One region of the Bacillus sp. LH1 genome, then DNA from elsewhere that is predicted to be linked to it. Evidence: a T-box and tRNA genes for the amino acid it is inferred to sense, from the RefSeq annotation. Region 1 holds a T-box; the other holds one or more tRNA genes.
What was found. The T-box of region 1 lies ahead of argS (arginine--tRNA ligase). A T-box ahead of a tRNA ligase gene usually reads a tRNA of that ligase, here a tRNA-Arg.
Positions count from the first base shown of each region.

Region 2: it encodes a tRNA-Arg, which carries the amino acid that the T-box ahead of argS (arginine--tRNA ligase) is inferred to sense. The anticodon was not compared.

Region 1 covers NZ_CM175007.1:2,140,038-2,148,607, reverse strand. Annotated here, with positions in the region: gene ACX9TM_RS11315 (bacteriocin-processing peptidase family protein) at 1-3,304, opposite strand, end outside; gene ACX9TM_RS11310 (exonuclease/endonuclease/phosphatase family protein) at 3,587-4,168, opposite strand; gene ACX9TM_RS11305 (hypothetical protein) at 4,284-4,502, opposite strand; gene ACX9TM_RS11300 (DUF2085 domain-containing protein) at 4,532-4,861, opposite strand; gene argS (arginine--tRNA ligase) at 4,974-6,662, opposite strand; T-box leader at 6,708-6,922, opposite strand; gene ACX9TM_RS11290 (class I SAM-dependent methyltransferase) at 6,963-7,739, opposite strand; gene ACX9TM_RS11285 (BrxA/BrxB family bacilliredoxin) at 7,789-8,223, opposite strand; gene ACX9TM_RS11280 (thiol-disulfide oxidoreductase DCC family protein) at 8,307-8,570, opposite strand, start outside.
Region 2 covers NZ_CM175007.1:4,984,086-5,006,082, forward strand. Annotated here, with positions in the region: gene eno (phosphopyruvate hydratase) at 1-745, opposite strand, end outside; gene gpmI (2,3-bisphosphoglycerate-independent phosphoglycerate mutase) at 776-2,305, opposite strand; gene tpiA (triose-phosphate isomerase) at 2,302-3,057, opposite strand; gene ACX9TM_RS25880 (phosphoglycerate kinase) at 3,090-4,274, opposite strand; gene gap (type I glyceraldehyde-3-phosphate dehydrogenase) at 4,414-5,418, opposite strand; gene cggR (gapA transcriptional regulator CggR) at 5,445-6,473, opposite strand; gene ACX9TM_RS25895 (glutaredoxin family protein) at 6,610-6,855, opposite strand; gene rpoN (RNA polymerase factor sigma-54) at 6,865-8,172, opposite strand; gene ACX9TM_RS25905 (hypothetical protein) at 8,474-8,671, opposite strand; gene ACX9TM_RS25910 (ABC transporter permease) at 8,691-9,911, opposite strand; gene ACX9TM_RS25915 (ABC transporter ATP-binding protein) at 9,915-10,799, opposite strand; gene ACX9TM_RS25920 (sensor histidine kinase) at 11,116-13,434, shown strand; gene ACX9TM_RS25925 (response regulator) at 13,438-14,079, shown strand; tRNA gene ACX9TM_RS25930 (tRNA-Arg) at 14,174-14,249, opposite strand; gene ACX9TM_RS25935 (DUF1657 domain-containing protein) at 14,454-14,660, shown strand; gene ACX9TM_RS25940 (YhcN/YlaJ family sporulation lipoprotein) at 14,754-15,239, shown strand; gene spoVAC (stage V sporulation protein AC) at 15,269-15,745, shown strand; gene spoVAD (stage V sporulation protein AD) at 15,746-16,762, shown strand; gene spoVAE (stage V sporulation protein AE) at 16,759-17,109, shown strand; gene ACX9TM_RS25960 (DUF1657 domain-containing protein) at 17,121-17,327, shown strand; gene ACX9TM_RS25965 (DUF421 domain-containing protein) at 17,348-18,217, shown strand; gene clpP (ATP-dependent Clp endopeptidase proteolytic subunit ClpP) at 18,458-19,039, shown strand; gene ACX9TM_RS25975 (HPr family phosphocarrier protein) at 19,436-19,684, opposite strand; gene whiA (DNA-binding protein WhiA) at 19,708-20,658, opposite strand; gene ACX9TM_RS25985 (gluconeogenesis factor YvcK family protein) at 20,747-21,700, opposite strand; gene rapZ (RNase adapter RapZ) at 21,704-21,997, opposite strand, start outside.

The DNA of each region.
Region 1 (8,570 bases):
GAAGAAAATCTCGTATGTTAGACAATTTTTTATGTTGCTCTACTGCTTTTACATAAACATCAAATATACGTTCATTATCAAAATCTTTTTGTATTACTTTCATTGCAACTTCAATTGCTTTTACATTTCTTTTTTTCACTAATACTTTTGCATAATGATATAGAACTTCTATATGCTCACCATCTAATTGTAGTGCGTATTCAACCTGTGCTTGTTCTTTATCTATTTCATTCATCGCTCCGTACACATATGCAATCGCATCTAAACGCCATATTTCAGGTACTTCGTCCACTAATTGTTCTAGTTCAGTCAGCAATTCTTCCTGAAGATTCATATCTACTGAAAGCTGTGCTAAATATTCCATATTAATATGCAACGGCTCTTCTTTCATCGCCTGAACCATATGACTTTGTTCTTTAGAACGGTTTTCTTCTTTTTCGTATATTTCCGCAAGCTGTAAATGTACACCTACGAAATTCCCATCAAGCTCTAAACATGTTTCATACGCTTGTTTTGCTTCCGTCAATTGCCCTAATGCCATAAGTGTTTCACCAATTCGGTAATACGGTAATGCCGTTTCCATTTGTTCTATCGCCTTATTATATCTTTTCATCGCTTGGCCGTACTGTCCAATAGATTCATATAAAATACCTGCATAACAACCGTACTCACTTACTTCATTTCTTTCTTTGTGTAACGTTCTTAAAAATGCTATACCTCGTTGTACAAATTCCGTTCCTTTAATTCGATTCACATATTCATCTAACGCACTTGCTACATTATAATCACTTTTCTTTATACCATTTTCTAACTTAGATAGTGCTACTTTAAACCCTTCTTCATTTCCACCAAGTTCAATTTCAGCATCCCATAAAACCATTCCTGCATTCATGAGGAAATCTTGGCTCTTTTCAATTTGCTTCTCAAGACCAAGTATATATTCTTTTGCTTCCTTATATTGTTCTCTTGCCATATAAACTTGTGTAAGTCCGAAGTGAGAATAAACATCCTCATCATTTTCTTCTAAAGCACGCTTATACAATACTTCTGCTTCTTCCAAGCTATCATTTTGAAAATGATAATCACCTAATTTTACGTAAAGAGGTGCTTTATCATCACAATTCTCAATACCGTTTAATAAAATTTCTTTCGCACTTTCCTCATCCTTCAAATCAGATTCGTATATTTCCGAAAGTTTCGTATAAATGTAAGGTGCATTACTATCCAAACGAATCGCTACTTTAAGCCCTTTTATTGCTAAATATAATTTCCCTAGTTGATGTGCACATCTCGCTCGTTCATACCATACATGCGCTTCATATTTATACTCTTTTAACAAGTCATTAAAGATTTCATATGCTTCTTCATATCTTTCTAAATCTATTAATATTAAACCGTGATTTGTTAAAGTGAACCTTTCAGGACTACGCTCTAACGCAACTTGAGAGTATTGCAATGCTTTTTCAGATTGATCAATATACATATAGGATAAAGCGAGAAAACTCCAAGCAATAGGCTGATCTGCGTCTAATTGTAACGATGAACGAAAGCTTGAAATCGCTTCTATATAACTTTCCTGCTCAAAAGCATATCTTCCATTTATTAAATGATATAAAGCACGATTATTTTTCTTCTCAACGCTTGTCAGCATTTGCTCCGCTTTCTCTACTTCTTGAAGACGAATAAAACACTGTGCACCATGCAATTTAACAAAGTCCGAGTTCGGAAACTTTTCCATTAACTTATCGATACAATATAAAATAAATTCTTTATCTACTTCAACATCTAAGTGCTTTATCGTATATAACCACGTATTTGGATTATCACTCGTTTCTTTTAAAAATTGTACTAAGTTACTAATCCCCTCTTTGTCATGTTCATCTAAATGATCCGTAAGAGAAAAAATAGATTTAAAGTAACGATTTTCTTCCTCACTTAGAAACGCTAGTTGCTCCTTCTTTTCTTTCGGAACAAACGTGATTGCTAAACAGCCTGTATAACGATATTTTTCTTGTAATTTACTATATTCCACAAGAACTGGTTCTATAAAGTTTGGATCTTGAACATAGAAAGCTTGCAATGTATCATCATATCCAGATAGAACTTGTACGTGTGAAGCATGCTCAATATCTATACTTAATAAAACAGGAATTCCTTCATCAATCAGTCTCTTATAATTCTCTTCATTCCCTTTAAAATAACGATATTCATAACCTAATTCTTCTAAATAAGAAACAGTATCTGAAAACTTCGAACCTGTCATATCAAAAATAAACTCTGCTATTTCATCTTGTGTACGTTTCTCTCCCCATATACGCAACATCATCTCTAAACTTGTCGGAACACAATAATTATCCTTTTGTACAATAGGAACTATCGGCAAGTGAACCTTTTTTCCATCCGGATTTTTTTCTAAATTATGATATAAAGATTCTTTTAAACTCTTTTCTTCTTTTAATAGTTTTTGTAAATCTGCAAATTTATTCATTTTGTACAGTGCTTCTGCACGTAAATGTACAAAGTAAGTATTATAGGCATGATACGGCAGCTGAGTATTTATGTTATCTATTACCGCTAACATCTCTTCATATCGCTCTAAATCTAATAAATACTTTATCTTCTCAAAATGAAAATATGGTACTTGTGGGAATTTTACAATTGCATCATCGATTAACTGTATCGCGCGTTTTTGTTCTCCTTTATTCGCATACAATTGTGATAATAAATAGGTAGATAACTCTTCACAATCTTTATGCTGCATGCCAGCAATAAATTGTTCTTCCGCTTTCTCCCATTCACCTGTATGCATATAAACGTAGCCCCATTTATCAAACACTGCGCGTGCACTGTACTCCTCTGCTTTTTGCATATACATTAACGCTTCTTCGTTTCGTTTCATTTCTAAAAGACATCGTACTAACGTAAAATATGTTTTCGCTAAAAAATCTGCATCTATTTCTTTTTTATTACTCTCTTCTAAAGTTTCTTTTAACAGCTGCTCTGCTTCAAGAATTTTCCGCTCATCAATTAACTCATCACAATATAAAGAGAGCGTTCTCATATTTGGGAATTTTTTATAAGCGTAACGAATGAGGAATGAACTGTATTGGTGCATAAGCCCTTCATCAGTAAGACGAATTAATATATCGAACTCCTTATGCGAAGGAATATTGGCAAGCCAATTCTTCACATAGGATAAAGTATTCGTTTCTTTTATATATGCAATTTCATTATTTATTTCCTGTAATCCATCTACAAATCTCTTGTCTTTTAAACAAGTTTCTAACTGCTTAAAATCTAGCATGCATTCACCTCGAATTTATATTTATACTGCTACTTGCTTAGATTTTACACACCATATAGTATGTATTCAACTAAAATCTCTTATAATGGATAGTATTAATTAATATTATTCAAATTTATAACAAAATATAGTAAAAATGATTGTCTTTCTCTGTATTTTGTTTGATTATATAGAATAACGTAACATGTGTATCCTATCTTTTGTTAGTTAAAAACAGTACATGAAATTATATCGGCGATTATACGGTGAATATCGACTTACCAACAAAAAATGACATTTTTCTCATTCATTAAATTTCAACTCTACAAAAACACTGTAATGATCACTAGGAAACACACCAGTTGAAGTTAGTACCGAATCCCCAAATATAGATACGTTTTCAATCGTAGGAAATTCAAATGCGGCATTTTCTTGTATCATGACCCAATCATATCTTTTTTCTTGCTTTACATCACCTTTTAAATTCGGATTCTTTCTATAATCTAAAGTTGGTTGAGCTATCATGTTCTCTTCGATTTCTTTAAACTGAGCTACATCTATCCAATGCTTCCGAATTAAGTATTGATGCACCATTGAATATGGATCATCATTAAAATCACCACATAATAATTCGTAATCACTTACTTTATTTGTAATCCAATTATTCACGGCATTCATTTGTTCTTGTCTTTTTCTATTAGATTTCCAATTTAAATGAACATTCGTAACTCCTAAATTGCAACCTTTATATGTAAACATGATTCGAATAGCACAATAATTTGATTCATCTATATCAGTTTCCCAAATTGCTTCTTCATCTATAATAGGTATTTTACTTAAAAAGGCTAATCCTTCATCTGGAGAATCAGGGTACTCCTTAAATATACAAAACTAAAGTTCTCTATATAATAGCCGTATTCCTACACTTTTCTTAAAATTTCAAAGCAAAAAAGCTAGTGTATTTTTAATAATACACTAGCTTTTTATTTGGAAGAAAAATTTAACAAGTACAATCACAATCAAAACAATCCGTACAGTCTAAATCGTCACAATCTGCTTTTCTCTTTCTTTTGTTTCTTTTAAGATAATAATACAGTAGCCCAAACAATAGTATACAAATAACAAAAGCTATTATTGCTTCTGTATACTTATTTTGAATCATAAAACCAATTCCACTTCCGCCTGAAATAAAAATTAGAATTAAGTAAATCCAGAACATCTATGTAAATACCTCCATTACTATATATCTTAAGATAATATCCATATAACACTAGAGGAAATGAATAATCCCATACCATTACCGCTTAATACACCAGTAGTTATTCTTAGCAAATTTGAGCTACTTCTCCATTTCCACTTTTGGGTGAACCCATCGATAAGTAACGGAATTTGAGCGAAAAATGATAGTATGATTGCCAAAAGAAATGAAGGTGTCATATAAAAATAAATTGGAAACATTAAAATACCAATAAGCATGCCTGTACAACGCGCACATAAAGGTATGTACTTTTGTAGTTTAAAAAAACTCCTATCTAATCTTCTATGACAAGGAATTTGTAAAATAAAAGTTCGAATCAATATGAATCACCCTCTCTAAAAAGATTTTAATTGATTTTGCAAAAAAAATATATATCCAATAAAAAAACAAACCAGGTTTATACTAGACCCAGTTTGTCAGTTTACTACTATGTTACATTTCCTCAGGTGCCTCCACCCCAAGTAAACGTAATCCTTCTTTTAATACAACCGTCACAGCATAAACCAATGCGAGTCTGCTGTCTTTTTCTTTGCTCTCTTCTAATATACGAACATTACCGTAATATTTATTGAATGATTGTGCTACATCTAATATATATTTCGAAATAATCGATGGCTCATTTTTATTGAAAGCTGCTTCAATTATTTGCGGGAATTTATTTAGTAATTTTACGACACTCCAGCTATGATCGTCTTTTAAAGCAAATGTACATGTTTCAAATTCTACACTTTCTTTTCTTAAAATAGAACAAGCACGTGCATGTGTGTACTGTACGTAAGGTCCTGTTTCTCCTTCAAATTTCAGCATATTTTCTAATGAGAATTCGATATTATGCATACGCTCATTTTTTAAATCGTGGAAGATGACTGCACCAACACCGACTTGCTTTGCTACTTCTTCTTTCTGTTTTAAGTTTGGATTTTTCTCTTCAATATTTTGTTTTGCAAGTTCGATTGCTTCTTCGAGTACTTCTTCAAGTAAAATAACTCTTCCTTTACGTGTCGACATTTTCTTACCATCTTTTAAAATGAAGCCAAACGGTACGTGTTCCATACCATCAACCCAAGTATAGCCAAGTTTTTTTAATACGGTGAAAAATTGATTGAAATGTAAGCTTTGTTCTGGACCAACAACATATAGCGCTTTATCAAACCCATAAGTGTTTTGACGATATAAAGCTGCCGTTAAGTCACGCGTTGCATAAATCGTCGTACCATCTGATTTTCTAATTAAACAAGGCGGCATTCCTTCTTCTTCTAAATTAACGACTAATGCACCTTCTGATTGTTCAAGCAACTCATGTTCTTCTAAAATCCCAATAAAATCTTCCATTAAATTATTATAAAATGCTTCTCCCTGAAAATTAGTAAATTCTACGCCGAGAAGTTCATAAATGCGAGAAAATTCTTTAAGGGACTCATGACGAAACCAATTCCAAAGTTCTACCGCTTCTTCATCACCTTCTTCTAGTTTCTTAAACCAAGCACGTCCTTCTTCTTCTAGTTCTTCGTCGTCTTTTACCTCTTCATGGAATTGGACATATAACTTAAATAGCTCACGTATTGGATCTTCTTTAACTACTGCTTCATTTCCCCATTTTTTATAAGCCGTAATTAACTTTCCAAACTGTGTTCCCCAATCTCCTATATAATTAATCCCTACAACTTCATAGCCACATTTTTCAGCGATATGTTTCAGCGAATTTCCTATCATTGTAGAACGTAAATGCCCCATCGAAAAAGGTTTCGCGATATTAGGAGAGGAATAATCAATTACTACTGTTTTTTCACAGCCAAAGTGGTTTTGACCGAACTCTTCTTTCTCCGCTAAAACTGTTTTTAATACTGCATCACTTACAGTTTCACGATTGAAAAATACATTTACATAAGGACCAACGGCTTCTACTTTCGTAAAAAACGGATCATTGAATTTCTCAGCAACTTCCTTTGCGATAAGAGCTGGTGCTTTTTTATATTGCTTCGCTAATGAAAAGCATGGGAACGCTGCATCTCCAAATTCATCTTGTTTCGGTGTTTCAATTAAATCTAAAATTTGTTTTTGCGTTAATTCATTCGTGAAAATATTAGATAAACTTTCCGCAAACTGCATTTTATAATCCATGATACAACCTCCTTATTTTTTAAAACACAAAAAACTCGTCTCTAAAAAAGAGACGAGTTTTAACCCGTGGTACCACCCTTGTTGTTCGTTACGAACCACTTTCCCGTTTATAACGAGGACAGGGGGCCTCGGCTTTCTCTACTATTCGTTCAAGAAGCATCTCCGAAGTGCGCTTCATCTTTTTCTTCCGTACTAGGCTCACACCATCCCTAGCTCGCTTTCCTTCTAAAAAAGACTACTCTCTTCATCACAGACAGTATATTTAATTAATTATTGCTTATTATACATCTTTTCAAACAATTAGCAAGGGTCAATTACACCAAAGTGAAACTTAGCACTTTTTCTTTTGTATACATAAAAATTGTGTTTTTCAAATCTAGAACTACGAAAATGATCTTTTAAAACGACACGTTTTCTCGCCACTCGTTTTGCCTCCGCAATTGTTTCGTCAGTAATATCATGATACAAAGCGAAGTGTTTTAATCCTTTAATTCCATCGGATTCTATGACAGTTTCTTCAAACATCGGATCAAGGTAAACGACATCGTAACTATTGTCTTCACATTGCGCTAAAAATGAAAAATGCTCCGTTTGCTTTACTTGGATTCTTTGCATTGCTTCATCAATTTCAGAAACAGATGAAGACCATGTTTTCAAACCATTTTCCATAATATAAGCCATATACTCATTGCCTTCAAGTCCTGTTACTTTTCCGCTTTCCCCAACAACATAACTAGCTACAATACTATCTGATGCCATCCCGAGCGTACAATCTAACACTGTCATTCCTCTCTCTAATTGCGTGGCTTGTACAAACGGATCGTGTTCTCCACGCATTAACCTTTTCACACGAAACATCGCTGAGTTCGGATGAAAGAAAAACGATTCTTCCGTACCTTTTGGATAAATAGCTAATCGGTTCTTCCCTACGACAAGCACATCTTGTTCATACTGCTCATGTAGCTTATGTACCGGTATGTCATTACGTTTAACGAAAGAAGCATTTAATTCTGCTGCTACCTCGTTTGCATAATCTGTCATTTCTTTGTTCGTTCTTCCTGCTGTTGTTACGATCATTGTTTCACCTCTATATAAAGAAAAGAGGGAGATTTACTCTCCCCCTTCTTTAGCAATTCTTTTCGAAAGCTTGTTCTAAGTTCGTAATAATTTCGTCCATAGTTGCACCTTCAATTTCATGACGGTGAATAAAGTGAACAACTTCTTTTCCTTTTAATAATGCCATAGATGGTGAAGATGGAGGAATTTCTCCGAAGTATTCACGCATTTTTGCAGTAGCATCTTTATCTTGACCTGCGAATACAGTTACAAGATGATCAGGTTGTTTTTCAGCACGAACAACCGCTTGACCTGCTGATGGACGTGCTAAACCAGCTGCACAACCACAAACAGAGTTTACAACTACTAAAGTTGTACCTGATGTATTTTCCATAAATTCTGTTACAGCTTCTTCTGTAGTTAACTCTTCAAACCCAGAACGCACTAACTCTTGGCGCATTGGGATTACCATTTGGCGCATGTATTCTTCATAAGCATTTGACATCTTGTAATCTCTCCTTCAACTTTCATTCCAAATTCATCATATCACGCTCTATTAATAGGTGCAAAAGAAAGATAACGATGATTTCATTTTTTTGTAGGGATTTCACAAACCCCACCGCGGCAATGTCCCACTGGAACAAGTTTTCTATTATTAGCGATATAATCGTATACTTTACTTCCAAAACCAAGTACGATAGATAGCTTTATAAAAGGAACTGCAAACCAATAAGATGGAACGGCCTTTGCTAATACATCTATGCTCTGAATACCGTCATACCACTTATTATTTTTAAAAATATACAGTCTTTGTTCCATCTTACTTTGTAGTTCTTGAGAAAGCTCATACTT
Region 2 (21,997 bases), 2.5 Mb from region 1:
AGAACTCAGAAGAAGCAACGTCCATTCCTAAGAATACGTTCTCGCCAGCTTTGTAACCAGCTTTTTCGATAGCTTCGATGATTACTTCTAGAGCTTCACGGTTAGAACCAAGGTTTGGAGCGAATCCACCTTCGTCACCTACTGCAGTGTTAAGACCTTTGTCATGTAATACAGCTTTAAGTGCATGGAATACTTCAGCACCCATACGGATTGATTCTTTGAATGTTGGAGCACCAACTGGTAAGATCATGAACTCTTGGAAGTCAACGTTGTTATCAGCGTGAGAACCACCGTTGATGATGTTCATCATTGGAGTTGGTAATTGTTTTGCATTGAATCCACCAAGGTAACGGTATAATGGAAGACCTACGAAGTCAGCTGCTGCGTGAGCTACTGCCATAGATACACCAAGGATAGCGTTAGCGCCTAGTTTACCTTTGTTTGGAGTGCCATCTAATTCGATCATAGCACGGTCGATACCAGCTTGGTCAGTTACATCGAAACCTTCGATTTCTGGAGCGATAATTTCGTTAACGTTGTTTACTGCGTTAATAACACCTTTACCAAGGTAACGAGATTTGTCACCGTCACGTAATTCTACTGCTTCGTGTTCACCAGTAGATGCACCACTTGGTACGATAGCGCGTCCGAAAGCGCCGCTTTCTGTATAAACTTCTACTTCTACAGTTGGGTTACCACGAGAGTCAAGGACTTCGCGAGCATAAACATCAATAATTGTTGGCATAATAAATTCTCTCCTTTTTATATAAGCAAATTATTTAATAATTGTTTTACCTGTCATTTCTTTCGGTTGTTCCACATTTAAAAGTGTAAGCATTGTTGGAGCGATATCACCTAAGATACCATCTTCACGTAATTCTACGTCGTTCTTAGTAACAATGAAAGGAACCGGGTTAGTTGTATGAGCTGTCATTGGCTCTCCTTCAGAAGTTAATTCTTCATCCGCATTACCATGGTCAGCAGTAATAAGTGCTACACCATCTTTTGCAAGAATCGCTTCTACAACTTTTCCTAAACATTCGTCAGTTGCTTCTACTGCTTTAATTGTTGGTTCCATCATCCCAGAATGGCCAACCATATCACAGTTCGCAAAGTTAAGAATGATAACATCATGTTTATCATTTTCGATTTCATTTACTAAAGCGTCCGTTACTTCGTAAATGCTCATTTCAGGTTTCAAGTCATACGTTGCAACCTTTGGTGAGTTAATTAAGATACGCTCTTCTCCTGGGAATTCAGCCTCACGACCACCGCTAAAGAAGAATGTAACGTGCGGATACTTTTCAGTTTCCGCGATGCGAAGTTGCTTTAATCCCGCTTGCGCAACAACTTCACCTAAAGTGTTATCAAGGTTCATTGGCTTGAATGCCACGTAACCATCTACAGTTTCACTGAAGTGTGTCATACATACGAATTCTGGAATGTGAGGTACTTTTTCACCACGATCGAACTCACGGAAGTCTTCGTTTGTAAATACACGAGCAATTTGAATTGCACGGTCTGGACGGAAGTTATAGAAGATAACTGCATCATCATCATTGATTGTTGCAACTGGCGTGTTATCTTCGTTAACAATTACAGACGGCAATACGAATTCATCATAGATACCGTTCGCATAAGAGTCTTCTACACACTCTTCTGCTGATTTATAAGTAGGGCCTTCACCATTTACCATAGCACGGTAACATTTTTCTACGCGATCCCAACGCTTGTCACGGTCCATGGAGTAATAACGACCAGAGATAGTCGCGAATTGTCCTACTCCTGTTTCTTTAATTACTTCATTTGTTGCATCGATATAGCTTTGTGCTGTTTTTGGTCCAACATCGCGGCCATCTAAGAATGCATGAATGTATACTTTCTCAACGCCTTCTTTAGCTGCTAAGCGAAGAAGAGCAAACATGTGATTCATGTGACTGTGCACACCACCGTCAGAAAGTAAACCGAATAAATGAAGTGCAGTACCTTTTTCTTTTACGCTTTTAATTGCACTTTGGAACGTTTCGTTCTTATCGAACTCACCTTCACGAATTGCAACGTTAACGCGTGTTAAGCTTTGATATACAATGCGGCCAGCACCGATATTTAAGTGACCAACCTCAGAGTTACCCATTTGACCTTCTGGAAGACCTACTGCCTCGCCACAAGCTGTAAGCGTTGTGTGAGGGAATTTATTCCAGTAACCATCAAAATTAGGTTTCTTAGCTTGTGCTACAGCATTCCCGTAAGTTTCTTCACGAAGTCCGAAACCGTCAAGAATGATTAAAGCTGTTGGCTTTCTCATTTTACCGCCCCCAGAAGACCTAAGAACGAAGCTGGCTCTAAGCTAGCACCGCCAACTAAAGCGCCGTCGATGTCAGATTGTGCCATATACTCTTTAATGTTTTCTGGTTTTACGCTACCGCCGTATTGGATACGAACAGCTTCTGCAGCTTCTGGAGAAACAGCTTCTGCAACAACTTTACGGATGTGCGCACATACTTCGTTTGCATCTGCAGAAGAAGAAGATTTACCTGTACCGATAGCCCAGATTGGCTCATAAGCGATAACAGTTGCTTTAACTTGCTCTTCTGTTAAACCTGCAAGTGCTTTTGTCACTTGACCTGCTACTAGATCAAATGTTTTTCCGCTTTCGCGCTCTTCTAAAGTCTCACCACAACATACGATTGGTGTTAAACCATGTTCAAATGCTGCGATAGTCTTTTTGTTTACTGACTCATCTGTTTCAGCAAACATTTCACGACGCTCAGAGTGGCCAAGTACTACATAGCCAACTTTTAAGTCGCTAAGTGCTACTGGGCTAATTTCGCCAGTGAATGCACCATTTTTTTCGAAGTGCATGTTTTGTGCACCTACTTGTAAGTCAGTTCCTTCAGTTGCTGCTACAAGGCGCTCTAAGAATAGAGCTGGAGAGCAAACTACTGCATCAACAGCTGAAGCTGCTGGGATTTGACCTTTAACTTCCTCTACGAAGCTAACTGCTTCTGATAGAGTTTTATTCATTTTCCAGTTACCTGCGATAATTGGTTTACGCATGCTTTGCACCGTCCTTTTTCTTTGGCTGCTACTTATTTGTCGTTAAGACAAACTACACCTGGAAGCTCTTTACCTTCCATGAATTCTAATGACGCACCGCCGCCAGTAGAAATGTGGCTCATTTTATCAGCCATACCGAATTTTTCAACAGCTGCTGCAGAGTCACCACCGCCGATAACAGAGTATGTATCTTCTGCATCTGCTAATGCTTGTCCTACTGCTTTTGTACCTTCTGCGAATGGAGTCATTTCGAATACACCCATTGGTCCATTCCATACAACAAGCTTAGAATTTTTAATTACATCTGCATAAATTTCACGTGTTTTAGGACCGATGTCCACGCCTTCCCAGTTAGAAGGGATAGAGTCGATACCAACGATTTTAGTTGTTGCAGTTTCAGAGAATTCCTCAGTGATTACAACATCAACTGGCATGTAGAAGTTTACGCCTTTTTCTTTTGCAAGTTGCATAAATTCTTTAGCTAGTTCGATCTTGTCGTCTTCACATAGAGATAGACCAATTTCATGACCTAAAGCTTTAACGAATGTGTAAGCAAGTCCACCACCGATGATTAAGTTATCTACTTTGTCTAATAGATGACGAATTACACCGATTTTATCTTTTACTTTCGCACCACCGATAATAGCTGTAAATGGACGTTCTGGGTTAGAAAGTGCTTTACCAAGTACATCTAACTCTTTTTCCATTAATAGACCAGATACTGCTGGTAGGTAGTCTGCGATACCTGCTGTAGAAGCGTGAGCACGGTGAGCTGCACCGAATGCATCGTTTACGAAGATGTCAGCAAGTGCTGCAAATTCTTTCGCAAGTTCTGCATCGTTCTTTTCTTCGCCCGCATAGAAACGTACGTTTTCAAGAACTAATACGTCGCCTTCGTTCATTGCTGCAACCATTTCTTGTGCAACTGGTCCGAATGCTTCGTCCGCTTTTTTAACGTCTTTACCAAGAAGCTCGCCTAAACGTGCTGCTACTGGAGTTAAACGCATTTCTTCTACTACTTGACCTTTTGGACGGCCTAAGTGACTTGCTAAAATAACTTTCGCACCTTGCTCTACTAAATATTGAATTGTAGGAAGAGCTGCACGGATACGAGTTTCATCTGTAATTTTGCCTTCTTTCATAGGTACGTTGAAATCAACGCGGCAAAATACACGCTTACCTTTTAAATCTACGTCACGAATTGATTTTTTGTTCATTGGATTTCCCTCCGACTACTAGTTAGGATTGACAAAACCCACTCAAAAGCTTAACACATTTGCTTTTAAAACGAAAGAAGAGAGAGAGGGAACAAACCCTCTCCCTCGTTTTGTCATTGATAACTTATATAATTAAGAATTAAAGACCTTTTGAAGTCATGTAAGCTGCTAGGTCTACTACGCGGTTAGAGTAACCAGTTTCGTTATCGTACCAAGAAAGTACTTTAACCATGTTACCTTCCATTACCATTGTAGATAATGCATCGATTGTAGAAGAAGCTGTACATCCGTTATAGTCGATAGATACTAATGGCTCTTCGCTGTATCCAAGGATACCTTTTAATTCGCCTTCAGCTGCTGCTTTGAATGCTGCATTTACTTCTTCAACTGTTACTTCTTTGTCAAGTTCAACAACTAGGTCAACTAGAGAAACGTTAGCAGTTGGAACACGTACAGCGCCACCGTTTAATTTACCTTTAAGTTCTGGTAATACTAATGCTACAGCTTTAGCTGCACCAGTAGATGTTGGGATCATGTTTTCAGCTGCTGCACGAGCACGACGTAAATCTTTGTGTGGTAAGTCTAAGATTTGTTGGTCGTTAGTGTAAGAGTGAATTGTTGTCATCATTCCGCGTTTTACGCCGAATTTTTCGTTTAATACTTTAGCGAATGGAGCTAGACAGTTTGTAGTACAAGAAGCGTTAGATACTACGTTGTGGTTAGCTGCATCGTATTGTTCGTGGTTAACACCCATAACTACAGTGATATCTTCGTCAGAAGCTGGAGCTGAGATGATAACTTTCTTAACTGATCCACCTAAGTGTTTCTCAGCGTCTGATTTTTTAGTGAAACGGCCAGTAGATTCTACTACTACTTCTACTCCGTAGTCGCTCCATGGTAATTGAGCTGGGTCACGCTCAGCGATAACTTTAATTTCTTTACCGTTAACAACGATGCTGTTTTCGTTAGCAGATACTTCTGCATTTAAAGTTCCGTGAACTGTGTCATATTTTAAAAGGTGAGCTAATGTTTTAGCATCTGTTAAGTCGTTGATTGCTACTACTTCTACCTCAGAGTTGTTAAGAGCTGCGCGGAATACGTTACGTCCGATACGTCCAAATCCATTAATACCAATTTTAGTCATTTGAATTTCCTCCTTGGGGGATTATATTAAAGGGTAAAACCCTTTGTTAACTGTTTTGCTGCACCTTCATCTGTAATTAGAATTGAAGTGTGCCCTTGTTTAATTACAGCCTGTATTGCTTTTGCCTTTGAAGAACCTCCAGCGACTGCAACAACGTGAGATACATTTTGTAAATCCTCTAGTTGCATACCAACTGTTCTTACTTTATGAACAACATTTCCTTCTTCATTAAAGTAGTAACCGAAAGCTTCGCCAACTGCTTCGCTTGCCTGAATCTTTAACCAATCTGCTTCTGAAGTACTTCTGCGACGTGCCATTGTTAACGCATCACCTATTCCATGAATGACGATATTGGAAGATCGAATCAACTCAAGAACTTCTTTCACGGAAGGCTCTGTCACAATAGACGCATATGCTTCGCTACTAACATGGTCTGGAACATACAATAAGCGATAATTACTCATCGTATTTTGCGCCATCTTGGCACAAATGGTATTGGCTTCTAATTCGACGCCTTCTCCAATTCCACCACGTGCTGGGACAAATAGCATATGTAAATCTTTGCAATCAAGTTGCATCATGTCCGCAGCAGCAGCTAGCGTAGTTCCTCCAGCCACAGCAACGATATTATTCGCTGTCAGACGGTCTTTTATACAAGTCACACAAGCACGGCCCATCTCCAGTTTGACCCAAGGTGATTCATCACTATCACCAGGGACAACGAAAACTTCATCCAAGTCTAATGTTTCCTTAAGTTGCTTTTCTAAAACCTTTAACCCGGAAATTTCTTTCATAAAGTCTTCCAAAGCAAGAACTAAAGCTGTTCCTTCTTCTGTCAAAGTCATTCCAGAAGAAGCGACGTGAACTAAGTTTTGTTCTTTCAAAACTTGAACTTCACTTCGCAATACTCGTTCTGTCATACCGAGACTTGCTGATAAGTTTCTTCTTCCAATCGGCTGCATGAGCCTAATGTATTGAAGAATTTGCATTCTCGTTTGCATAACAGGTAGCAGATCAGGTAATAATTTTTTTGTGTTCTGAATCCATGAGCGCATATCTTTTCTCCTCACTACATCGGTTCATTTTTCCTTCGTGGTCACTTTACGTCCCGTAGTGACATTTTGTGTCCCACATAGGTTAAAAAAATAATCCCTGCTACGTGTATTATTGTAACAGGAGATAGAAACTTATTCAACTCTTAACTGCATTCTTTATATAGTTTATTATGACACCTTTGTGAATGTTACCATATTCTACTTGTTTTCCGTCCATTTCTACAACCGGAATCATTAAGTGATATTTTTCTAAAAGGTCATTATCTTCATATATATCTATTTCCTCGATTTGAAAAGAATATTCACATTGTACTTCCTGTAAAACTTGTTTCGCCTTCACGCAAAGGCCACAATCTTTTTTAGTATACAGTACAACTTTCATCTTCTTCACCTATCCGATCGTTTTTCGTAATGACGAAGCTGGGATATGCATTTGTTCTCTATACTTCGCCACTGTTCTTCGAGAAATAACAATTTCATGCTCTTCTTCTAATAATTTTGAAATCTTTTGATCTGAAAGTGGCTTTTTCTTATCCTCTGCCCCAATTAGCGTTTGAATAAATTGTTTTACACGTTTTGTAGAAACTGCTTCATCTTCAGTCGTCGAAACGGCATTGCTAAAGAACGATTTCATCTCAAATAAACCGTGTGGTGTTTGCACATATTTATTTCGCGTCGCACGACTAATTGTCGATTCATGCACACTTAACTCTTCCGCTACCTCTTTTAAAGCGAGAGGTCTTAAATACTCTGGACCTTTCCAGAAGAAATCACGTTGTTTTTCCATAATAATAGTCATTACTTGCAGCAGCGTCTGTTTTCTCTGCTTCAAACTGCGCATAATCCACTGCACATGCTGATACTTTTCTGATACGTAAGATGCTACTTCACTTTCACTATTATTAAGAAGCGCACTATATTCAGAATGAATTTCAATTCTCGGCATATTTCTCTCATTCATTTGTAAAACGAGGCGATCGCCATCTTTTTTCACCGCCATATCAGGCACAATATAAAGTGGTTTATCTGAAGAAAACGCAAGACCTGGTTTTGGTTGTAATGACGTTATACAATTTACCGCACTCTGTAATTCCTCATTACTACATTTCAACACTTGAACGAGCTTTCGCCAATCTTTCTTCACAAAATAAGCGAAATGATCTTCTACAACCTCTTCTGCTAATCCATTCCGCCTTTGTAAGCGCTTCAATTGCAAAGTTAAACATTCCTGAATATTACGCGCCCCTACCCCTGCTGGTTCCAGTGATTGGACAAGCTCTACAGAGCGGTCGACTACATGAATGGGCGCAGAAAGGAGCTCTGCTAACTCTTCATTCGTTTCTTGTAAATATCCATTTCCATCCATGTTCATAATAATGAAAGAAGCTACTTTTCGCTCTTCTTCATCTATTTTATAATACTGTATTTGATTTAATAAATGTTGCTGAATCGTTGTAGAATCCACACTGTAGATCTCCATCTGATTCTCGACTTGTTTGCTGGTACTTTTACTGTTGTTAGAGCTCTTTTTCTTCTCCCTCTCAAAACCACCTAACTCAATAAGGGGATTCTCTAACGATTGCTCATACAAAAACTCCGATAATTCTTGTACATTATACTGGAGCATTGTAATCGCTTGCCTTAACTCTTGTGTCATTGCCAAACGTAAGCTTTGTTCTTGTAAAAGACTTGCCTTCAAACTAATCTCCCCCTTGTTTCTATTGTACAATAAGTTTGGTAAAAGGAGAATCCTCACGCAGACACCCATTCCAAAATATTATTAATTTATATGTATTAATGAGATTTACAACTTACAACCTAAATTTGAATAATATTGAAAGAAAATAATAAACTCAATTATTTGTTACCACATACTAATAGTAACCCTTAATTTTATATATAACAACATTAAATTTATCTCTGTTCAATTCCAAAATAAAAAGAGCAGTTTAGGTATAGTGACACTTCACTATGCCTAACTACTCTTTTACGATACTTAATTAAGAAAGAAACCTCTTATTTAAAGCTAAGGAACTTTGATTCCTAATTACATAGGAATCATAGAGATAATCGTTCGATTCACTAGACGCTCCTTGAATTCCTCTCATCTCTTCCACAGACAACTCAACTATTTTTTTCACGCTTCTCTCGTTATTACTATCCATCATTTTTTGTTTTCTTTTCGAAAAAAATCCCATAATTTATTCCCCCCTGCAATTAATTATTTTTTAACAATTGAATGAATTTAAGGCTCTTACCACTTCTTAATACACCTTTCGGATAGACCTTCGCTGCAAACATAGCAATTAAGCTAATGCTAGCCAGTAATACAACCATAGATGTAATAATTTCTAAACTCCCAACGGATCCATTAATAATCCTAACTACCATACTAATTGGGGCTGTAAACGGAACATATGATGTCACCCTTGATACTAGCCCTTCAGGGTTATCAAGTACTACTAATAACTCCACCACTAAGCTTCCCATCAATATAAGAGTAATCGGCATCGTTGTTCCGGATAATTCTTCTGGCCTGCTTACCATAGAACCAAACACTGCGAAAAGTGCCGCATAAACGAAGTAACCGAGAACAAAATATAACAAGAAATATGCAGCATGCTCACCTGTAATCATATTTACATCAATATTCACTCCAAAAAACGAATCCGATACCTTAAAAATTCCAGATTTAATATATAGCGCCATACTAAGGAAGAAAATAAATAACTGTGTCAAACTAGCAAGACCGACTCCTAATATCTTCCCAAAGACCATGTGAACAGGCGACACCTTCGTTACCATCACTTCCATAACACGCGACGCCTTCTCTGACGCTACCGCTGTAGCAATCGCATTTCCATACGAAGTAATTGCTAAGTACATAATCGCCACTAATAAATACACCAGTAAGAATGAGCTTGTTTCTTCGTTATTTAAGTTTTGCTTTTTCGCTTGCACGTTCATCGTCAGTGATTTCACAGCCTCTTCTGATAACTGTTGTTTAACTACCGCACTTTGAAAATACTGATTTTGTACAAATACCTGCGCACTTTGAATCAACTTAGGATTATCCACCTTCATAAAGTAATCTAATACTGGTTCAGCACCCGCACCCTCTTTTAATATAAAGAGCGCTTCGACTTTCTTATCTAACAAATCTTGCTTATATTGATTTAATTTTGTTTTATCACCTAAAGACCAATCCCATTCTGGAAGAGCTTTACTAAGATTAGATTGATCCAAAGTAACATTAGGTGCTTCGGAAATAAATACAACTTTTGCTTTTTCTTTCTCTCCAGAAAACTTTTGTACTAAAGTTGGAAAGGAGAATAAGAATATCCCTCCCCCTATTAATAACAATGTCATCCCAATAAATATTTTCGTCCTCACACGATCCCAATACGTTTGCCCTAAAACAATCCAGAAATTCCTCATTACTTATGCACCCGCCTTTTCAACAAAGATTTGATGTAAAGAAGGTTCTTTAATAGAAACATCTCGGATATATTGTTTAGTTTTAATGTCTTCAAGCAGCGAAAATGCATCCTCTCCATCATTAACTTTAATCATGAACGTACGATTAACTTTTTCAAAATTGAAATTTTTCTTCTTAAGAATCGGTTCAATATCCCCTTCCGTTTGCAACGTCATATATTTGTATTGATAACTTTTCTTAATATCTGACAAGGCACCCGATAATACAATTTGACCGTTTTTCATAATACAAATTTCCTCACAGAACGTTTCTACACTGTCCATTTGATGACTACAAAAGATAATCGTTTTTCTTTGCGCGATTAACTCAAGTACAACATTTTTTAACATCTCTGCATTTACAGGATCCAATCCACTAAATGGCTCATCTAGTATGATGAATTCCGGATTATGCAATATCGCTGAAATCAATTGAATTTTTTGTTGATTTCCCTTTGACAATTCCTCTGTTTTCTTCTTTAAATGTGGTGTCATTTCTAATTTTTCTAGCCACTGTAACGCATGCCTTTTTGCAAGATTAGCTGGCATTCCTTCTAACTTGCCGAAATACACCAATTGCTCCACTACATTCATTTTCGGGTATAATCCACGCTCTTCTGGTAAATAGCCAATAGATAGGTCTTTCTTTGAAAAAGGGCGATTATTCCATAGAATTTGGCCGCTATCCGGTTTGATTAAATCTAAGATCATACGAATCGTTGTCGTCTTACCAGCACCATTTCGGCCCAGCATCCCTAAAATTCCACCTTCTTCTACACGTATATTTAAATCATTAACGGCTTTATATTCACCAAATGTTTTATTTAATCCTTGAATTTCAAATGCCATCCATAACAGCTCCTTTTAGCTTTTTACGAAATAAATAACCGCCATTCCTAATACCATCCCGCCTACCATCAACAAAAACTTTTTCATAACTATTTCCTCCTTCATTGACTTGTTAAGTTGTATCTTTATCATAGACTTCTTTCTGATGCTATTGTCCGCAATCCGTACTGTATTTACCGTAAAAAAAGCGAACCACTCTTATGTGGTTCACCGCAATTTCAACAGATGAAGTTGATTGTATGAAAACTTCTTAAATGTTATTATAAAAATATTCAGAAATTAAACGATATACCTACAAAGAGAGGTGTCCAAACCGTTGCAGATACAACGTAACTTCGTTTTCATTTTATGTGTAACTATCCTGTATTTTTGTTTACAAGGCTATATCTTATATAAAATAAACCAACCATATAGTGGAGTTCTTATTTCTAAAACAGACTCAGCTACATACACAATAGCAAAAATTAAATCCTCCGGTTGGGCTTTTCATACGGACTTAAAAGAAGGAGATATAATCTATTCGATAAATAAAGAAAAGCCTCATTTAGGAATACTTCCTGGATATCAAAACCAATCACTAAATGCATCTGAAATACAAGTTAAAAAAGGCGATATCATCCAAACTTATAAAGGAACACAACATTTTATTGATTCTCGTGACAAAATTATTTCTATATACTTTCCCTTCCTACTCGCTTTTATTTGTTTAGGGTTATCTATTTTTCTTTATACAAAGAAGCCTTTGAGCCGGGAAACATTCTTTTTGATTACGTTTCTATTCATGACTTCCTCAAGTCTTCTAATCGCAGTTGAATCTGGTAAAGGTGATTTTATCGCCCTCATTATTTTAAGTATTGTATTTCAAGGTACACCTATGTCTCTCATTTTATTATTGAATGAGTTATTCAAGAAAAAGCAACTATACGTCATTTCTATGAGATTTCTAAAAATCGATATTGCAATTGGCATTATTTTACTATCACTCTCTATTTTAACGATGTTCATTCCGTTTCCCGTAGTTAATACCGATGGATTAGAACTAATTTACCTTTCAATAAATATTATCTTTTGCATATATTTTTTAATCCGTGCCTATATCAAATATCACAATACAGTACATAAACCATTTTTAAAATTAATGCTCACGATTCATTCCATTGCCTTCTTTCCGTTCGTTACACTCTATGCCCTTCCAGATGCAATATTCAGTACACCGATTCTCTCAGCAGATATTGGAGCTATGTTCCTAATCGCTCTTCCAATCGGTTATTTTTATTTAGTAGCGACGAAGCAGATTTTTGATGTAGATTTTGTATTTGATCGTTTACGGTATTACGCATTTCTGTCATTAATCCCAACTCTATTAATTGCAATCATTACGAGCTGGAGCATTTATTACAAAGACAATTTTCTCTCTCGACTGCTGCAAAGTTTTATTATTATTTTTCCGTTAAATATTCTATTTCTCATATTAAAAGAAAGATTAGATTTTACATTTCGTAATCACCTCTTTCGGACTAAAACAAACTTATACGTAAATATTGAACAGTTTACCGCACAGCTATCATCTATTATGAAAACAGAAGAGTTAGAGAAAAAATTCACTAATGAAATCGTTTCGATGTTGAAACCTTCTTTTATTCAATTTGTTCAATATGATATGAAAGAAAACACATATACACGATGCAACGGATATGGACAAACGAAAGATTTCACACTTTCTAAAAAGAAAAAATGGAGTATGGCAGCATTACTAATTAATGATTTATTAGAGGATGATGGATGCATCGGTATTTACTTATACTCTACTAAACATATAAAACACTACATCTGGATTGGAACAAAAGTGAATAATATTAAATATAATACGCATGAAAAATCATGGTTCATCACTGTCACGACATACGTCCGTCTTATTTACGAAAACTTGTATACCATTAATGAAATTATTCATTCTCTAGAGCAGGAGAGTTTAGAATCCAAAACAAATTCTGCAAGCTTATCACGCCTACTCTTTCAAATTTCTGAACAAGAAAGGCGCCGACTTGCTTCAGATTTACACGACTCTGCATTACAAGATCAAATTGTATGGTACCGCAAACTAGACTCTTTACTAAAAAACAAATCCGTTCCACTAGAATTAAAAAATGAACTAAAAAAAATCCACTTCGGTATGCACGATGTAATACAACAAATTCGCGACACATGTAATGAATTGCGTCCATCACTTTTATCAGATGCTGGTTTAATTGGTGCATTAAGAGAATTGCTAGCCCAAACACAATTACGAGTGCAGTTTCAAATTCAATTTGATCATGAATCAATTCAAGAACATCATTACGATTTTGACAAAATTTTATCTTTATATCGCATCATTCAAGAACTACTAACAAACGCAGATAAACATTCCGAGGCAACCATCGTATCGATTTTTTTATGGGAAGAGAATAACTGTATTTTCCTAGACTACCGAGACAACGGCAAAGGTTTTAATATAGACACTCCCCACTCTCCTAAGCAGCATATGGGGCTTTCCGGTATAAAAGGAAGGCTTCAATCAATTGGTGGAGAAATACATATAGTATCCGAAGCAAAAAAAGGACTTCAAATAAACATTACAGTTCCGAGGTGGTAAATAATGATTCGAGTATTAATTGTAGATGATCATCAAATTGTAGGCGAAGGAACAAAGAGCATGATTGAATTAGAAGAAGATATGCAAGCAGAATATATTTTAAATGAACAGGAAGCACTTATAAAAAGTGATGCTACACCTTTTGACGTATACCTCTTGGATATGAATATGCCCAATTGCAGTGGTATTGAACTCGCCCAGAAAATATTACATATTCAAACAGATGCAAAAATCATTTTATATACAGGTTTTGAATACGTATCCCAATTCAATTTATTAATAAACTCTGGTATCAGCGGCATTATTAGTAAATCAGCTTCTCAGCAAGAGCTATTAATGGCAATTCGTGCAGCTGTAAACGGATATACTTTACTTCCTATTTCGTTATTACGTCAACTACGTACAGACGATATAACGACTCAACAACTTGAAAATAAAACCGCTCTTCTTACACAAAAAGAATTAGAAATCTTAGAATCCGTCTCTAAAGGAAGTAGCAATAAACAAATTGCTGATGAACTGTACATGAGTTCAAGAGCTGTAGAATACAACCTAACAAAAATCTTCAAAAAATTAAAAGTAGGATCACGCTCCGAAGCTTTAACAGAAGCAATGAGACAAGGCATTTTGAAAGTACACATATAAAATGAGACTTCCATCAGTTTGTTTTGTTTAACCCTCAAATAATGAGATAAACAAAAAAGTCCTAACCTACAAAACGTAAGTTAGGACTTTTTGACGCGCCCAGAGGGATTCGAACCCCCGGCAGACGTGGTACCGGAAACCACCGCTCTATCCGACTGAGCTATGGGCGCATGATTATAGAAAACACTTCATTTTCTTCTCATAATAATAGCAATAAAATCCATCTAAATCAATAAAAATATCCCCGTAATACCTTATGCATCTTAGCTAAAGGCATATAAAATCTATTTCACCCCTAAATTTTCCAATCATAAATTCACCCCAACTCACAAATTATAATCTTTGAATTGATATTCCAAAGGGGGCTTCATTCAATGACTGTAATTACGAAACTAAAGCAAACTGTTTCTGGATTAAAAAGTGCACAAGCTAGCTTAGAGGGATTCGCTCTTGATACGGATAACCAACAAGCGAAGCAACTTTTCCAAACAGCTGCGCAGCAAACACAAACGATTATCGATTCTTTAAACCCACGCGTTGAAGAAGTCCAACAAGAAGAACCACAATACTCACAGCAATAACGAATCAGTCTTGCTGTGAAATAGAAAAAGGATGATATGCAGTCATCCTTTTTCTATCACATTACATATTGCAATAGAAATGGAATGATAATTATGCGAAAACTCGGCCTCATAACCGCATTATTTGCACTTCTATTTAGCTCTTTTACCGGATGTGATAATAGTCCTTTAGATAAAAAAGTGAAAGAAGAAGCAAAACGAACGGAGAAAGAAAAAGGTCCAAAGTTAACAAAGACGAGTACGGAATCCTTTAATCAATCTATATCACAAGGAGCGAAGAAAAGAGCTCTCGCTATGGATGAAATTATAAAAAGCACAGCAGTGAATTCAAATTTAGATCTCTACATAGCAGTTACACCTGAGCATCACGAAAGGTTTGGATTAAAACCTCTTCGTAAGAAGCTTCAAAAGCAGCTAAGTGATGAGCATCCTACTTTCGATGTTCGTGTCAGTACAGATAAAAAAATCTTTATGTTACTCGAAAAACTCGAAAGAAAAATTAAGGAAAAAGAAGTATCTAAAGATGAAATTAATAAACAATTAAAATTCATTGGTAAAAAAATGGAGTCTAACACTTAACGCTTTTTAAAAGAAAAGGAAGGATTGCAATGTCTAGTAAAGATAAAAACTTAACCCCTGTACAACAGGAGTATAAAAAATTCGAACAAGAACGCGAACCGAAAAGACCTGTCTTAAAAAATTGTATAAAAGCCTTTTTCGTCGGTGGTTTTATTTGCTTCATCGGACAACTCATTTCTACTTTTTATATCACATATTTTGATTTCACTGAACGCTCAGCAGGCAATCCGACAGTCGCAACTCTTATTTTCATCTCCATGTTACTAACTGGATTTGGTATATACGATCGTTTTGGGCAGTTTGCTGGTGCTGGCACAGCTGTACCTGTTACTGGATTTGGTAACTCTGTTATTGCCGCATGTATTGAGCATCGAACGGAAGGATTTGTCCTTGGCGTTGGCGGCAATATGTTTAAACTAGCTGGTTCTGTTATTTTATTTGGTGTATTTTCCGCTTTCGTCATCGCACTTATTAAAACGATTCTCGTTCAATGGGGAGGGCTATAAATGTTACAAGGACACCGAACGTGGGTATTTGAAAACAAACCAGTCATTATCTCAACAGGGGTTGTCGGTGGACCATTTGAAGCAAAGGGGAACATCCCAGAAGACTTCGATATCCTTCATGAAGATTTATGGCTTGGACAAGATTCCTATGAAAAAGCACATAAAATTTTATTCGAAGAAGCTTGTAGCCGCGCTACTGAAAAAGCAGAACTTCGTAAAGACGATATTCAATTCGTACTCGCAGGAGATTTAATTAATCAAATCACTCCAACAAGCTTTGCTTGCCGCACACTGGGCACTCCTTATCTCGGATTATTCGGGGCTTGCTCTACTTCTATGGAAGGTTTAGCACTTGGAGCAAGTATCGTAAATGCAAAAGGTGCAAAATATTTATTAACTGGAGCTTCAAGCCATAATACTGCTGTAGAAAAACAATTCCGCTACCCTACTGAATACGGTGGACAAAAGCCGCCTACTGCACAGTGGACAGTAACCGGAGCAGGAGCCGCTATTTTAAGCGATACTGGCCATGGTCCAAGAGTAACATCTGCAACGATTGGGCGAGTTGTTGATATGGGATTAACGGATCCGTTTAATATGGGAGGTGCAATGGCTCCAGCTGCAGTTGATACAATTGAAGCCCATTTACGTGAACGCCAAATTGATGCCTCTTACTACGATTTAATCGTAACAGGCGATCTCGGACATGTAGGACGCGAAATTGCTTATGACTTACTACATAAACACGGAACGAAAGTAACGAGCGAACAATTTCAAGATTGCGGAATTATCATTTATAGAGAAGGACAACCTGTCATAGCTGGTGCTAGTGGGCCTGGATGTTCCGCAACAGTCGTGTACGGTCATTTATTAAACCGAATGAAAAGAGGAGAGTTCAAAAAAATACTTGTCGTTGCGACAGGCGCTTTACTATCTCCACTTACATTCCAACAAGAAGAAACGATTCCGTGTATCGCTCATGCCGTTTCGATTGAATTTGGAGGTGCAACGCAATGATTTTTTTCTGGGCTTTCGTCATTGGCGGACTCATATGTGTAATCGGCCAACTTATGTTTGATGTCGGCAAACTAACACCCGCTCATACAATGGCAACACTCGTTGTTGCTGGAGCTATATTAGATGGATTTAATTTGTATGAGCCATTAATTGATTTCGCTGGAGCCGGGGCAACTGTACCTATTACAAGCTTTGGTAATGCCCTCGTTCATGGCGCAATGGAAGAAGCTGCAAAACATGGCATCGTTGGCGTTATTACCGGCATGTTTAAAGTAACGAGCGCCGGTGTATCAGCAGCTATTATTTTCGGCTTCATTGGAGCATTATTATTCAAACCGAAAGGATAAGAGGTGTTTATATGACTGTTATCTCTAGCGTAAAAACTTGCCTTGCTAGTGTAAGAGGAGCTCAAGCAAGCTTAAGTTCCCTTTCGCTAAACTCTACAGACGATGAAGCAAAACGCGTATTTCATGAATGTATGTTAGAAATGGACAGTGTCATCGCTGATTTACAGGATAGAGTTTCAGTATTAGAACGTGAAGAACCTCAATATAAAGGGTTTTAAGTAGACTGGAGGAAATGACTATGTCTCACCTACCGGAATGGACACTTGTCATCCTTCGCTCTGTATTCATATTAATTATTTTATTCACTATTACAAAGTGCTTAGGAAAAAGGCAAATCTCTCAACTTTCCTTTTTTGAATACATAGCGGGAATGACAATCGGTGACATCGCTGCCCAAGTATCTACAGGGCTTGATTCAAAATTTTTCCACGGCGTCTTTGCAATACTTATTTTCGCCTCGGTACCTTTTTTTGTTGGCATTCTTTCCTTAAAAAACAAAGCCGCTAGAGATTTCTTTGAAGGAAAATCGACAGTGCTAATAAAAGACGGAAAAGTACTTGAGGATAACTTAAAGAAAGAGAAATATACAAGTGATGAGTTACTTGAACTTCTTAGAGGAAATGGTGCATTCAGTATAGCGGAAGTCGAATTTGCGGTCTTAGAACCGAGTGGAGAATTAAATGTACTATTAAAGAAAGATTCTCAGCCACTTACAGCAAAAGATCTCGGTTTAAAAGTGCCAAATGAAAAAGAACCACAAACTGTTATTATGGATGGAAATGTACTAGATGAACCTCTTTCAGCAAGCGGACATAACCGCGCTTGGCTACATTCAGAATTAGAAAAAATCGGTGTTGTTATTGAAAATGTCTTCCTTGGTCAAGTGGATTCATACGGACAACTTACTATCGACATTTACAATGACAAACTCCAAATGCCTTCTCCTCAAAACAAACCTTTATTATTAGCATCTTTAAAAAAATGTCATGCTGATCTTGAACTATTTTCCCTAGAAACAAAGTCGAAGTCAGCAAGCGAAATGTATAGTAAAAACGCGAAACAAATCGAAAAGATTTTAAATAAAGTAACCTATCTTTTAAAAGACTAATTATCGAAAGAACGCTTCAGTTAAAAGGCGTTCTTTTCTTTTTTCTCCAGTTTTCGTAACGTTTAAATTTATGTAATTCGGTTATGATGTTGAAGATACATAAGCAGGGAATTTCGAAAACATAGCGAATATTTCATGGTACAACTACATATTTTTTTGATTTAAAGTGGTTTCGTTTGACCTTTATTGACCATAATTGTATTATAAGACTAAGAAAGCTTTATAAGGAGGAAATAACAGATGAATTTAATTCCTACAGTAATTGAACAAACAAATCGTGGAGAACGCGCTTACGATATTTACTCTCGACTATTAAAAGACCGCATCATTATGCTTGGTAGTGCAATTGATGACAACGTAGCTAACTCAATCGTTTCCCAGCTTTTATTCTTGGAATCTCAAGATCCAGAAAAAGATATTCACATCTACATCAACAGCCCTGGTGGTTCTATCACAGCGGGTATGGCAATCTATGATACAATGCAGTTTATTAAACCACAAGTATCAACAATCTGTATCGGTATGGCTGCATCTATGGGTGCATTCTTACTTGCAGCAGGTGAAAAAGGAAAACGTTACGCACTTCCAAACAGTGAAGTAATGATTCACCAACCACTTGGTGGAGCACAAGGTCAAGCGACTGAAATCGAAATCGCTGCAAAACGTATCCTATTCTTACGTGAAAAACTAAACCAAATTCTTGCTGACCGCACTGGTCAACCACTTGAAGTACTACAACGCGACACAGACCGCGACAACTTCATGACAGCAGAAAAAGCTTTAGAATACGGTTTAATCGATAAGATCTTTACAAATCGTTAATACTTAAAAGCGGAAGCGGCTCGTTCAGAATCACAGGGCGATGGAGCACCTGATTCCGAGGCGCTTTTTGCCTCGAATGAAGGGGCGAAGCGACCGGAGATTCTAGCCGCTGGAGCTGGATACATAAAAAAGCGCCCTATTACAGGGTGCTTTTTTATTATCATGCACCTCCTTCTGGATACCCACCCTGGTATTCACCTAAATATATCAACGATTTTTCAATTATATCGAACAAAACTTAAATTATATCAACGATTTTTTTAATATATCAACGGTTCGACACAACATATCGATTTACCGACAATCTCCGACAAGGACAAACCAGCTAAATACCCCTCCCCGCTAATCCGCACAAACAACAAAACAAAAAAGCTATCGCATATACGCGATAGCTTCTTATTGTACATATGCAGCTAATGCTTCTAAAGCCTCTTCTGCATCTGAACCTTCTGTTGTAATTGTTATCATGCTTCCAGTTCCAATTGCTAAGCTCATAATCCCCATTATGCTCTTTGCATTTACTGTCTTTCCATCTTTCTCGATGAAGATATCTGCATGAAAGCGATTTGCCTCTTGTACAAACAACGCAGCCGGACGTGCTTGTAAACCGTTTTTTAATGAAACCTGAACTCGTTTTTGAACCACAGCTCCATTTCCCCTTTAACCTCTTATTTTTTTACTAACGTTTCCCCCGCGCGTAATTTCTCTGCGATTTCATCGATTTTACGCAAACGATGATTAATACCCGACTTACTAATCTTCCCCCCGGATACCATCTCACCTAACTCTTTCAATGTTACATCTTGATAATCTCTTCGTAATTGTGCAATCTCCTGTAATTTATCCGGCAAAATATCAAGACCAACTGTCTCATCAATATAACGAATATTTTCAATCTGTCTTAGTGCTGCACCAATTGTTTTATTTAAATTAGCTGTTTCGCAGTTCACTAAACGATTTACAGAATTACGCATATCACGTACGATTCGAATATCTTCAAATCTTAAAAGTGCATTATGAGCACCTATAATATTTAAAAACTCTGTAATTTTTTCTGCTTCTTTCAAATACGTAATGTACCCTTTTCTTCTTTCCAACGTCTTACTATTTAAATCAAATCCGTTCATCAGTTCACATATAGCATCATTATGTTCCTTATATAACGAAAAGATTTCTAAATGATAAGATGATGTTTCTGGGTTATTTACTGAACCACCTGCTAAAAATGCGCCACGTAAGTACGATCGTTTACAACATTTCTTCTCAATCAATTCTTGTGATATATTTCGAATAAATGAAAAGTCATCTCGAACGATATGAAGATCAGCTAATATTTCGCGAGACTTCTCAACAAGCCGCACAATATATACATTATTTTTCTTCAAGCGCATTTTTTTACGGACAAGCAATTCTACCGTCACGTCATATCCTTTTTTCAAAAGCGTATAAATCCTTCTTGCAATTGCCGCATTTTCCGTTTGAATATCGATAGATAGACGACGGTTTGAAAAAGAAAGCGACCCGTTCATTCGAAGTAACGCTGATAATTCTGCTTTCTCACAGCATTCCTTCATCTCAAGATTCGTCAACTCTTTCTTTGTTTCTGATGCAAATGACACAGTCAACACCTCCTTATACGATTATTATGGAACAAAATTCTTGTCCTATATGAATGAGGAGCGCTACCTCAAACGAGGCAACGCATATTTATAACAATGAATATAAAATGGACGCTAACTTTAACGTATCATGCCTTACAACATGATCATCATACTTCGCTAATCCCTCTTGAATAACATCAATATTATTTTCAACAAAACGTTCTTCATCCACTACAACTGGTGTAGACATTTCTTCCTCATATGACTTGCGTAATTCACAAGGAATCTCACGGTTATTTACAATTGCAGTATTGATAAATGGTTGCCCTAAATGATCGTGTAACGCCTGCACATGATCAAAAGCAGTATATCCCATCGTTTCACCCGCTTGTGTCATAACGTTACATACATATACCTTCTTCGCCTTTGCAGCAAGAACAGCGTCTCCAATTTTGTTAACAACTAAATTGGGCAATATACTCGTATACAAACTTCCAGGACCGAAAACAAGTAAATCAGCTCGTTTAATCTCAGCCAACGTTTCATGCAATGGCTCTACATCTTCTGGAGTTAAAAAGACACGATTAATCTTCTTTCCGTAATAAGGAATCTTTGATTCACCTGTTACAATTTCCCCATCTTCAAGTTCCGCATGAAGTACCGCACTTTGATTCGCTGCTGGTAATACACGTCCTCTGACATTTAATACTTTACTTGTTTCTGTAATTGCATGGAAAAAGTCTCCTGTAATCGAGGTCATACCTGCCAACAATAGATTTCCTAACGCATGACCTTTCAGTCCGTCTCCTGTTGTGAAACGGTGCTGAAATAAAGCTTCCACCAGTGGCTCTACATCCGATAACGCAACAAGTACGTTACGGATGTCACCTGGAGGTGGAATTTCTAGCTCATCACGTAATCTACCCGAACTGCCACCATCATCAGCAATTGTAACAACTGCTGTAATATCAACAGGATATTGCTTTAATCCCCTTAATAAAACAGAGAGTCCAGTTCCGCCTCCCATGATGACAATTTTAGGCTTTCTCTCTTTTTTCATCCCTTAATGGCCCTTTCTCTTCTCCACATCACGATGAGATACATGAACACTATACTCTGGTTTCAAATGTTTCCCAAGGTATTCTGTAAGCGTAACAGAACGATGCTGTCCACCTGTACATCCAATTGCAATTACAAGTTGACTTTTGCCTTCTCTTTTATAATGAGGCAGCATGAAAGTAATCAGATCCGTCAACTTCTCTAAAAACTTATGTGTCTCATTAAATTTCAGTACATACGAAGAAACTTCTTCATCTAGTCCTGTTAATGGCTTCATATGTGGAATGTAATATGGATT